Regions from separate parts of the Actinomadura meridiana genome, predicted to be linked through region 1. Evidence: predicted binding sites of a transcription regulator. Region 1 holds the regulator's gene; each other region holds the start of a gene.
The links. The regulator HrcA, encoded in region 1, represses chaperone genes, less so after heat shock. The targets are predictions, from matches to a motif close to TTGGCACTCTCNNNNNGAGAGTGCCAA.

Region 1 (3,272 bases):
CTTCTCGACCAGCTCCGCGTCGTGGACGCCCTCCACGTAGATGCGGCTCTCCTTCGCCACCCGGGCCCGCAGCCCCTGGACGGCGATCGACCCGGACGCCGACCGCGCCCGCCCGCGCGACGCCGCGTCCGGCGGCGCGGGCCGGACGAGCGTGACCGGTTTTCCGTCGATCAGGAAACCCGACTTGGTCAGCGGGAACACCCGCCGCTTGCCGAACCGGTCCTCCAGCGTGACGCCGGTTTTGTCGCAGCCGACGACCGCGCCGCAGAACCCGCTGTCGGGGTCCTCGGCGACGAGCCCCGGTTCGGCCGGGACCTCGGGGATCTGGCCCTTGCGCGGCCGACGCCAGTCACCGGCCAGCACGTCGTTTCCATAGTTCTTACTCCGCACGGATCCGCACATTAACCCGGACGGACGCCCAGGTGGCGTCGTCCCTCGTCTCCCGGCGTGGCGCGAACGGCCACGGGTCGCCCACGGGTCGCCCACGGGTCGCCCACGGGGCGGCCACCGGACGGACGGTCGGCGCGAATCGGTGGCGGAGTCCAAGGAGATAAGATCGCGCAGCCGTACGGGTCCGGGCGGACCCTCCAGAGTGCGGCCTCCGGGCCGTACACTTGGCACTCGGGAGCAAGGAGTGCCAGTCGGTGCGGTGACGCTCACCGGACCGGCCGCCCGGCACGGCGGGGCGGTCCGAGCCGACCGCTCGGGCCCGGCGGGACGAAGGAGGTGATCGGGTGCTGGACGACCGGAAGCTCGCGGTCCTGCGCGCCATCGTGGAGGACTTCGTCTCCACCAACGAACCGGTGGGCTCCAAGGCCCTGACCGACCGGCACAACCTCGGGGTGTCCCCGGCCACCATCCGCAACGACATGGCGGTCCTGGAGGAGCAGGGGTACATCACCCAGCCCCACACCAGCGCCGGGCGCGTCCCCACCGACAAGGGCTACCGGCTGTTCGTCGACCGGCTGTCCACGATCAAGCCGCTGTCGGTCGCCGAGCGCCGCGCGATCGAGACGTTCCTGTCCGGCGCCTACGACCTCGACGACGTCGTCGGCCGCACGGTGCGGCTCCTCGCGCAGCTCACCCGGCAGGTCGCCGTCGTGCAGTACCCGTCGCTGACCCGCTCGTCGGTGCGGCACGTCGAACTCGTCCCGGTCGCCGAGGGCCGGTTGCTGCTCGTCCTGATCACCAACACCGGGCGGGTGGAGCAGCGGGTGATCGACGTCCCGCCGCACGGCTCCGGCGGGTCCGGCGGGCCGTCCGCGCAGAGCAAGCCGGACGCGCTCTCGGAGGAATCGATCGGGCACCTGCGGGCGTTGCTGAACACGTGTCTCGACGGGCTCGGTCTCGGCGACGTCCCGACGGCGCTCGTCGACCTGCCGAACAAGGTGACCCCCGACGAACGGCCGCTCGCGGCGGCGGTCCTGTCGGTGCTGCTTGAGACACTGGTCGACAAGCACGAGGAGAAGATCGTTTTCGCGGGTGCGGCGAACCTCGCCGCAGTGGACTTCTCGCAGAGCCTGCGGGACGTCCTGGTGGCGCTGGAGGAGCAGGTGATCCTGATGCGGCTGCTCGGCGAGACCGGCGACTCCTCTAAGGTTACGGTGCGGATCGGCACCGAGAACCCCGACCTGGGGCTCCGGTCCACCTCGGTCGTCGCCGCCGACTACGGCGTGGGCGACCTCACCCTGGCCCGGCTGGGAGTGCTCGGGCCTACACGCATGGATTACCCCAGCACGATGGGAGCGGTACGGGCAGTGGCACGCTACGTGGGACAGATCCTGGCGGGGTCGTAAGTGGCCAACGACTACTACGCGACCCTGGGCGTCCGGCGGGACGCCAGCCCCGACGAGGTCAAGAAGGCCTATCGGCGGCTCGCGCGGGAGCTCCACCCGGACGTCAACCCGGATCCGGAGACCCAGGACAGGTTCAAGGAGATCACCCAGGCGTACGAGGTGCTCTCCGACCCGAAGAAGCGCGAGATGTACGACCTCGGCGCCGACCCGTTCGCGCCGAGCGGCGGCGCGGGCGCCGGCGGGTTCGGCGGCGCCGGGTTCCCGTTCAGCGACATCATGGACGCCTTCTTCGGCACCGCGGCGTCCCGGGGCCCCCGGTCCAGGGCGCGGCGCGGCCGCAACGCGACGCTGCGGGTCGAACTCGACCTGAGCGAGACCGCGTTCGGCACGACCCGCGAGCTGTCCATCGACACCGCGGTCGCCTGCACCAGCTGTGAGGGCTCGGGCTGCGCGCCCGGCACCCACCCCGACACGTGCGACACCTGCCACGGCCGGGGCGAGGTCCAGCAGGTCCAGCGGTCGTTCCTCGGCCAGGTCATGACGGCCCGGCCGTGCCCCGCGTGCGGCGGGTTCGGCTCGGTGATCCGCAACCCGTGCACCGAGTGCTCCGGCGAGGGCCGCGTCCGCACCCGCCGGACCGTCAAGGTCAAGATCCCGGCCGGGGTGGAGAACGGCATCCACATCCAGCTCGCCGGGGAGGGCGAGGTCGGCCCCGGCGGCGGCCCGCCCGGCGACCTGTTCCTGGAGATCGTGGAGAAGGCCCACGCGATCTACGAGCGGGAGGGCGACGACCTGCACTGCACGGTCGAGATCCCGATGACGGCGGCGGCGCTCGGCACCAGCGTCAGCATCGAGACCCTGGACGCCACCGAGAGCGTCGACATCAAGCCCGGCACCCAGTCCGGGCAGGTCATCACGCTGTACAACCGGGGCGTCCGGCATCTCAACGAGAGCGGCCGCGGTGACCTGATGATCCATGTGAACGTGGAGACGCCGAACCGGCTCGACGAGGAGCAGGAGGAGCTGCTGCGGCGGCTCGCCACGCTGCGCGGCGAGGAACGTCCGCCCGGCAAGTTCGCGCCGGGCCAGCGCGGCATGTTCTCCCGCATCAAGGACGTCTTCAACCAGCACTGAAGAGCGGCGGCGGAGGCCTACCAGGAAGGACTCCGCGGCCCCTCCAAACACGGTGATTAGGGATTCCGCATGAGCCCGCCGGTGTTCCTCGCCGGGACGGACGCGCTGGAACGCGGCAGCGTCGTCCTCGACGGCCCCGAGGGCCGGCACGCCGCGACCGTGCGGCGGCTACGGCCCGGGGAGCGCGTCGACCTGACCGACGGCGCGGGCCTCCTCGCCGAATGCGTCGTGACCGCCGCCGACCGGGCGTCCCTCACGCTGGACGTGCTGGCCCGGCACCGGGAGCCGCCGCCCGTGCCGCGCGTCGTGGTCGTCCAGGCGCTCCCGAAGGGCGACCGGGGC
Region 2 (3,272 bases), on a different contig from region 1:
CTGCTTCAGCGGCTCCTCGAGAGCGCGCTTGACGATGTTCGCGCCGGTGGCCTCGTCGCCCGCGAGCTCCAGCTTGTCGAACGCCTTGGCGCCCGCCTGGAGCAGCGCCACGCCGCCACCGGGGACGATGCCCTCCTCGACCGCGGCCTTGGCGTTGCGGACGGCGTCCTCGATGCGGTGCTTGCGCTCCTTGAGCTCGACCTCCGTCGCGGCGCCGGCCTTGATGACCGCGACACCGCCCGCGAGCTTGGCCAGGCGCTCCTGGAGCTTCTCGCGGTCGTAGTCGGAGTCGGTGTTGTCGATCTCGGTGCGGATCTGGTTGACCCGGCCCGCGATCTCGTTGGCGTCACCGGCGCCGTCCACGATGGTGGTCTCGTCCTTGGCGATGACGATCTTGCGCGCCCGGCCGAGCATGTCGACCGAGGTGTTCTCCAGCTTGAGGCCGACGTCCTCGCTGATGACCTGGCCACCGGTCAGGGTGGCGATGTCGCCCAGCATGGCCTTGCGGCGGTCGCCGAAGCCCGGGGCCTTCACGGCCACGGACTTGAAGATCCCGCGGATCTTGTTGACGACCAGGGTGGCCAGCGCCTCGCCCTCGACGTCCTCCGCGATGATCAGCAGCGGCTTGCCGGACTGCATGACGCCCTCAAGCACGGGCAGCAGGTCCTTGTTGGCCGACACCTTGCCCTGAACGATCAGGATGTACGGGTCCTCGAGGACCGCTTCCATCCGCTCCGGGTCGGTCACGAAGTAGTGCGAGATGTAGCCCTTGTCGAAGCGCATCCCCTCGGTGAGCTCGAGCTCCAGACCGAAGGTCTGGCTCTCCTCGACCGTGATGACGCCTTCCTTGCCGACCTTGTCCATCGCCTCGGCGATCATCTCGCCGATCTGCGGGTCACCCGCGGAGATGGACGCCGTGGAGGCGATCTGCTCCTTGGTCTCCACGTCCTTGGCCAGCTTGGACAGCTCCTCGCTGACCCGCTCGACCGCGGACTCGATGCCGCGCTTCAGCGACATCGGGTTCGCACCGGCGGCCACGTTGCGCAGGCCCTCGCGCACCAGCGCCTGGGCGAGCACGGTGGCGGTGGTGGTGCCGTCACCCGCGACGTCGTCGGTCTTCTTGGCGACCTCCTTGACGAGCTCCGCGCCGATCTTCTCCCACGGGTCCTCGAGCTCGATCTCCTTGGCGATCGACACACCGTCGTTCGTGATCGTGGGGGCGCCCCACTTCTTCTCCAGCACGACGTTGCGGCCCTTGGGACCAAGGGTCACCTTGACGGCGTCGGCGAGCTGGTTCATGCCGCGCTCGAGACCGCGACGGGCCTCCTCGTCGAACGCGATCATCTTTGCAGCCATAGGCTCCAGTCCTCCCGGAACAAGGTGGCTTAGCTGGACCGAGCCGACGCCCGCGACGGACGGCCCCCGCCGACGACTGCCATTCCGTCGCCGAGCTGAGGCCTCATCGCCCCGATCCCAGACTGTGAAGTTGTCACTCTCCACAGCAGAGTGCCAACCGTTTGTTTAGCACTCTACCCCGTCGAGTGCAAGCGCCACACATCCTCGCCCCCACGACCGTCACCAACCTGCCCCAACCCACCCCCACCTGCGTCGAAGCCTCGTTCGAGAGCGCCTGGAGCCCGCTGGCTTCGCGACGTCCCACCACGTCCGTGGGTTCGCACTCCTCCGGTCGGCCAGGCCGCCGCGGATGCTGGTCCTCATGGATCAGACCCGGAGCCGTGCCGTGGTCGTCTACTTGAGCGTGGGACGGAGTCCCTTTCCGGAAGGCGGTTGGCTCGACGCGGCGTGTTATGCCCGAGCCGTTCGCGAGTACAACTCCGATGAGGTCCTCGACCAAGTTCGAGAAATCGCCTCCATTCCCGCCACCGATGAGGACGGCGACCGTGTCCGTGGTCTCTTCCTCGTCTCCCACGATGAGGGACACCAGACCGAATGGCAGGTCAGAGACGGGCAGGTCCTGGTCACTCAGGCACCGGCCCGCTATGACTATCTCTGGCGATAGCGACGCCGGCGCGAGTCGTTTCCTGGAGCCGCGCGAACGACTGCCACTCATGCGCGGTCAGTTCACACACACCTGTGGAAGGATCACAGTATGTCCAGTGGTCATCTCATGCGGATTCACGGTGCCGAGTTCCAGGCCATGGCGGAGAGGGTGCTGCGGGCCACCGAGCTCACCTCCCGGCTGAACGTCCTGCCTTTCGAGGACGAGGCGGGTAAGGCTGATCTGTTCGAACAGATCCTTGGCAAGCCGCTGCCAGAGAGAGTGACGATCTACCCGCCCTTCTACACCGACCACGGGCTTCGGCTGGAACTCGGGGAGCGTGTGTTCGTCAACCAGAACTGCACGTTCCTTGATTACGCCGGTATCCGGCTCGCCGAGCGGGTGCTGGTCGGGCCGAAGGTCACGTTCATCACCATGGGACATCCGGTCGACCCCGGGGAGCGGCGGGAATGGCTGACCGGTGGGCCCATCGACGTTTCGGAGAACGTGTGGATCGGGGCCGGTGCCACGATCCTGCCCGGTGTCAGCATCGGCCGTGATTCCGTGGTCGCGGCCGGGGCGGTCGTGGCCGATGACGTCCCGCCGTCGACCCTGGTGACGGGGGCCAAGGCGGGCGTTCATCGGGCCTGGTGAGTCTTAGGCGGGGAAGTTCGCGCGGAGGTCGGTCAGGCGTTGGCGGTGGTCGTCCAGCCAATCCTTGGCGACCTCGATCGTCAGTTCGACCGTTACCAGGAAGGACTGGGAGTCGACCACGGCGACGTGTACGCGGTCGTGGTCGTCGATTTCCAGGTGGATTTCGGTCGCGCGTTGGCCTTCGCGCCAGGCCGCGCTGTCGGCGCCCTGGGCCAGGGAGTCGAGGGTCTTCTCCCAGGCGGTCAGGTCCTCGGCGTCCAGGGAGGTCCTGATGCCGCCGCTGACGAAATAGCTGCCGACCTCGATCATGCCGGTGAGACCGCCGGGCTCCTGGCCCGTCACCCGCAGGACGACGCTGTTTCCGAGGTCGTCGGCGAGGTGGATCAACTCGTGCTCTGCCACCGCGCCATCGTAGGGCGAACCCGGTCCCGGGTGGGCCGGGACCGGGTCAAAAGGGTCGAACCGTCAGCCGCCCGCGACGGCGGGGATGATCGAGATCTGGGCGCCCTCGGGGGTGGGGGTGTCCAGGCCGTCGGCGAAGCGGACGTCCTCGTCGCCGACGTAGACGTTGACGAACCGGCGGATCTTGCCCGCGTCGTCCAGGATGCGGGCGGAGATG
Region 3 (3,272 bases), on a different contig from region 1:
GGCGCCGACGCGCAGCACGCACACGCCCCCGGCCAGCTTCGCGAGACGCTCCTGGAGCTTCTCCCGGTCCCAGTCGGAGTCGGAGTTGTCGATCTCGACCTTGATCTGGTTGATCCGGCCGGTGATGTCGTCCGCGGAGCCCTCACCGTCGACGATGGTGGTTTCGTCCTTGGTGACGGTGATGCGGCGGGCGCGGCCCAGGTCCTCCAGGCCGATGGAGTCGAGCTTGAGGCCGATGGCCTCGCTGACGACCTGGCCGCCGGTCAGGGTGGCCATGTCGCCCAGCATCGCCTTGCGGCGGTCGCCGAAGCCCGGCGCCTTCACCCCGACGGAGGTGAACGTGCCGCGGATCTTGTTGGCGACCAGCAGCGCCAGGGCCTCGCCCTCGACGTCCTCGGCCACCACGAGCAGCGGCTTCTTGGTCTGGGCGACCTGCTCGGCCAGCGGCAGGAACTCCTGCACGTTGGAGATCTTGCCGTCCACGATGAGCACGTAGGCGTCCTCCAGGACGGCCTCCATGCGCTCGGGGTCGGTGACCATGTGCGGCGACAGGTAGCCCTTGTCGAACTGGAGGCCCTCGGTGAACTCCAGTTCGAGGCCCATGGTGTGGGCCTCCTCGACGGTGATGACGCCGTCCTTGCCGACCTTCTCGAACGCCTCCGCGATCAGCTCGCCGATCTGCGGGTCCTGCGCGGAGATGGTCGCGACGTGCGCGATCTCGCCCTTCTCCTCGACCTCGCGGGCCGTCTTGAGGAGCTGGTCGGACACGTACTGGGCGGCGACGTCGATGCCGCGCTTGAGCGCCAGCGGCGACGCCCCGGCCGCCACGTTTCGGGTGCCCTCCCGGACCACGGCCTGCGCGAGGACGGTCGCCGTGGTGGTGCCGTCGCCCGCGATGTCGTTGGTCTTGGTCGCCACTTCCTTGGCGAGCTGGGCCCCCAGGTTCTCGTAGGGGTCCTCCAGCTCCACCTCGCGGGCGATGGTGACACCGTCGTTGGTGATCGTCGGCGCGCCGAACTTCTTGTCGATGACGACGTTGCGGCCGCGCGGGCCGATCGTCACCTTGACGGCGTCCGCGAGAGCGTTGACGCCGCGCTCAAGAGCCCGGCGAGCGTCCTCCTCGAACTCCAGGATCTTCGCCATGCGGATTCTCCTCTTTCACGCGATTCGCCCCGACCGGCCCGCCGAAGGCGGCGCCGACCGGGGCGGGTGCATCACGTTCTCGGTGATTACTTCTCGATGACGGCGAGCACGTCGCGGGCGGAGAGGACGAGGTAGTCCTCGTTGTTGTACTTGACCTCGGTGCCCCCGTACTTGCTGTAGAGCACGACCTCGCCGACCTTCACGTCGACCGGGACGCGCTCGCCCTTGTCGTCGACGCGACCCGGACCGACGGCAAGGACGGTGCCCTCCTGGGGCTTCTCCTTGGCGGTGTCCGGAATGACCAGGCCCGACGCGGTGGTGGTCTCGGCCTCAAGCGGCTGGACGACGATGCGGTCCTCGAGCGGCTTGAGAACAACCTTGGTGGCGGTCGTCACGATCTGACCTCCCCTTCGATTGGTCCTCGGCCGACCACGGATGGCCGGCCAGCACTTTGTGACAGAAGAGGCGACCCTGGACCGGCCTGCCGTCGCGGGTGTCAGACCGACCTTCGTCGCTGTTTGGCACTCTCAGTCGGAGAGTGCCAGTCATGGAGACTATTCCGTGCCCGGTAAGCAGTCAACACGGACACGGAGCGGCACGGCAGTCGTCGACCCCTGTTCACCGGCGGCTAACTTCCCCCCATGGACATGGTGTCATTCCAGGCTTTGCGGGGCCCGTCCGGCCAGGCACTTCTCGCCGAGGCGACGGATCTGGACGTGACCGACGACGGTCTGCTGGCGGCGGCCTCCCGGCTGCGCGAGCGCCACGATGACCCCGGGGTCGTGCGCGCGGCTCTGACTCAGGTGCGGTTGCGCAAGCGCGCGCGAGTGAAGTTCGGCGGCGACGCCGACCGCATGTACTTCACGCAGAAGGGGCTGGAGCAGTCCACCCGCGCGAGCGTGGCGTCGTATCGTGCGCGGCGCTTCGCGGACCGTCTGCCTGGTGCGCGTGTCCTGGAACTGGGGTGCGGGATCGGCGCCGACCTCATCGCGCGAGCGCGCGCGGGCCTCACCGGGGAAGGCGTGGAGCTTGACCCTCTGACAGCCGAGGTGGCTGCGGCCAACGTGGCCGCATTGGGGTTGGACGGTCTCGCCTCCGTGCGGGTGGGTGACGCGACGCTGGAAGACCCGGGCGGGTTCGATGCCGTGTTCGCCGACCCGGGTCGGCGTACCGCGCGAGGCAGGGTCTTCGATCCGAAGTCGTACCAGCCGCCGTTGGACGTCGTTCTGGGCTTGGCCGGGCGTGCTCCCGGCGCGTGTGTGAAGGTCGCGCCAGGTATTCCGCACGAGGCCGTCCCGGACGGTGCCGAGGCGGAGTGGGTCTCGGTCGGCGGCGACGTCAAGGAGGCGGCCCTGTGGCTCGGCGCGCTCGCCGGGGACGTGGGCCGGCGCGCCACGCTGCTCTCGTCCGACGACGATCCACAGGTGTGGACGCTGACCCCGCGAGGCTCGGGCGACCCGGACGTGCGCGCGTGGGGCCGCTACCTGTACGAGCCCGACGGGGCCGTGATCCGCGCCCACCTGGTAGATGAGGTCACGGAGCTGGTCGGGGGCGGGCTCGCGGATCCGCGCATCGCGTACATCACGTCCGACCAGTTGCTGGCCACGCCGTTCGCGTCGGCGTACGAGATCGACGACGTGCTGCCGTTCTCGGTCAAGCGCCTGCGCGCGGAGCTGCGGCGCCGCGAGGTCGGCGTGCTCACCGTGAAGAAGCGCGGCTCGGCGGTGGACGTCGACCAGCTCCGCCGCGCCCTCGGCTTCGGTGGGCGCCGGGCGTCCGGTGGCCCGTCCGGGGAGTTGACGCTGGTGGTGACCCGGGTGGGACGTGACCCGGTCGCGCTGCTGACCCGTCCCGTCGGAAGGCCAGGTCCGGCCCTCGCGTGACATCGAGTCCAAAGATCTTCCCGGCGGCCCGACCGGGCCAAGCCGGACAGCGCGACGCGCCATGCGCGGGCAAATCATCGACGTTTTCCGGCATCGGTTTCACCAGTGATCGCGGGCGCCCGGCAATGCCGCGAACCCGGCCGCTAATCCACGCGCCGTGTTCGAGAAGGCCCAGAACACCAAGCCGAGTTCAGCGACCGGGCCTTCCGCGCCCCTGAATACGTCATCGAAATGGCGCGTCCCCGC

Region 2: a site for HrcA is predicted at 1,487-1,513, ahead of groL (chaperonin GroEL). Genes of this name have one in related genera too.
Region 3: a site for HrcA is predicted at 1,662-1,688, ahead of groES (co-chaperone GroES). Genes of this name have one in related genera too.

The regions. Positions count from the first base shown of each region.
Region 1 covers NZ_BAABAS010000005.1:357,157-360,428, forward strand. The annotation lists gene ABD808_RS10905 (DUF3097 domain-containing protein) at 1-390, opposite strand, end outside; gene hrcA (heat-inducible transcriptional repressor HrcA) at 735-1,796, shown strand; gene dnaJ (molecular chaperone DnaJ) at 1,797-2,930, shown strand; gene ABD808_RS10920 (16S rRNA (uracil(1498)-N(3))-methyltransferase) at 3,000-3,272, shown strand, end outside.
Region 2 covers NZ_BAABAS010000011.1:2,330-5,601, forward strand. The annotation lists gene groL (chaperonin GroEL) at 1-1,356, opposite strand, end outside; gene ABD808_RS19530 (hypothetical protein) at 1,718-2,020, shown strand; gene ABD808_RS19535 (DapH/DapD/GlmU-related protein) at 2,129-2,653, shown strand; gene ABD808_RS19540 (DUF5959 family protein) at 2,657-3,055, opposite strand; gene ABD808_RS19545 (MoaD/ThiS family protein) at 3,119-3,272, opposite strand, start outside.
Region 3 covers NZ_BAABAS010000007.1:294,725-297,996, reverse strand. The annotation lists partial or broken gene groL (chaperonin GroEL) at 1-1,143, opposite strand, end outside; gene groES (co-chaperone GroES) at 1,230-1,538, opposite strand; gene ABD808_RS19440 (class I SAM-dependent methyltransferase) at 1,785-3,026, shown strand.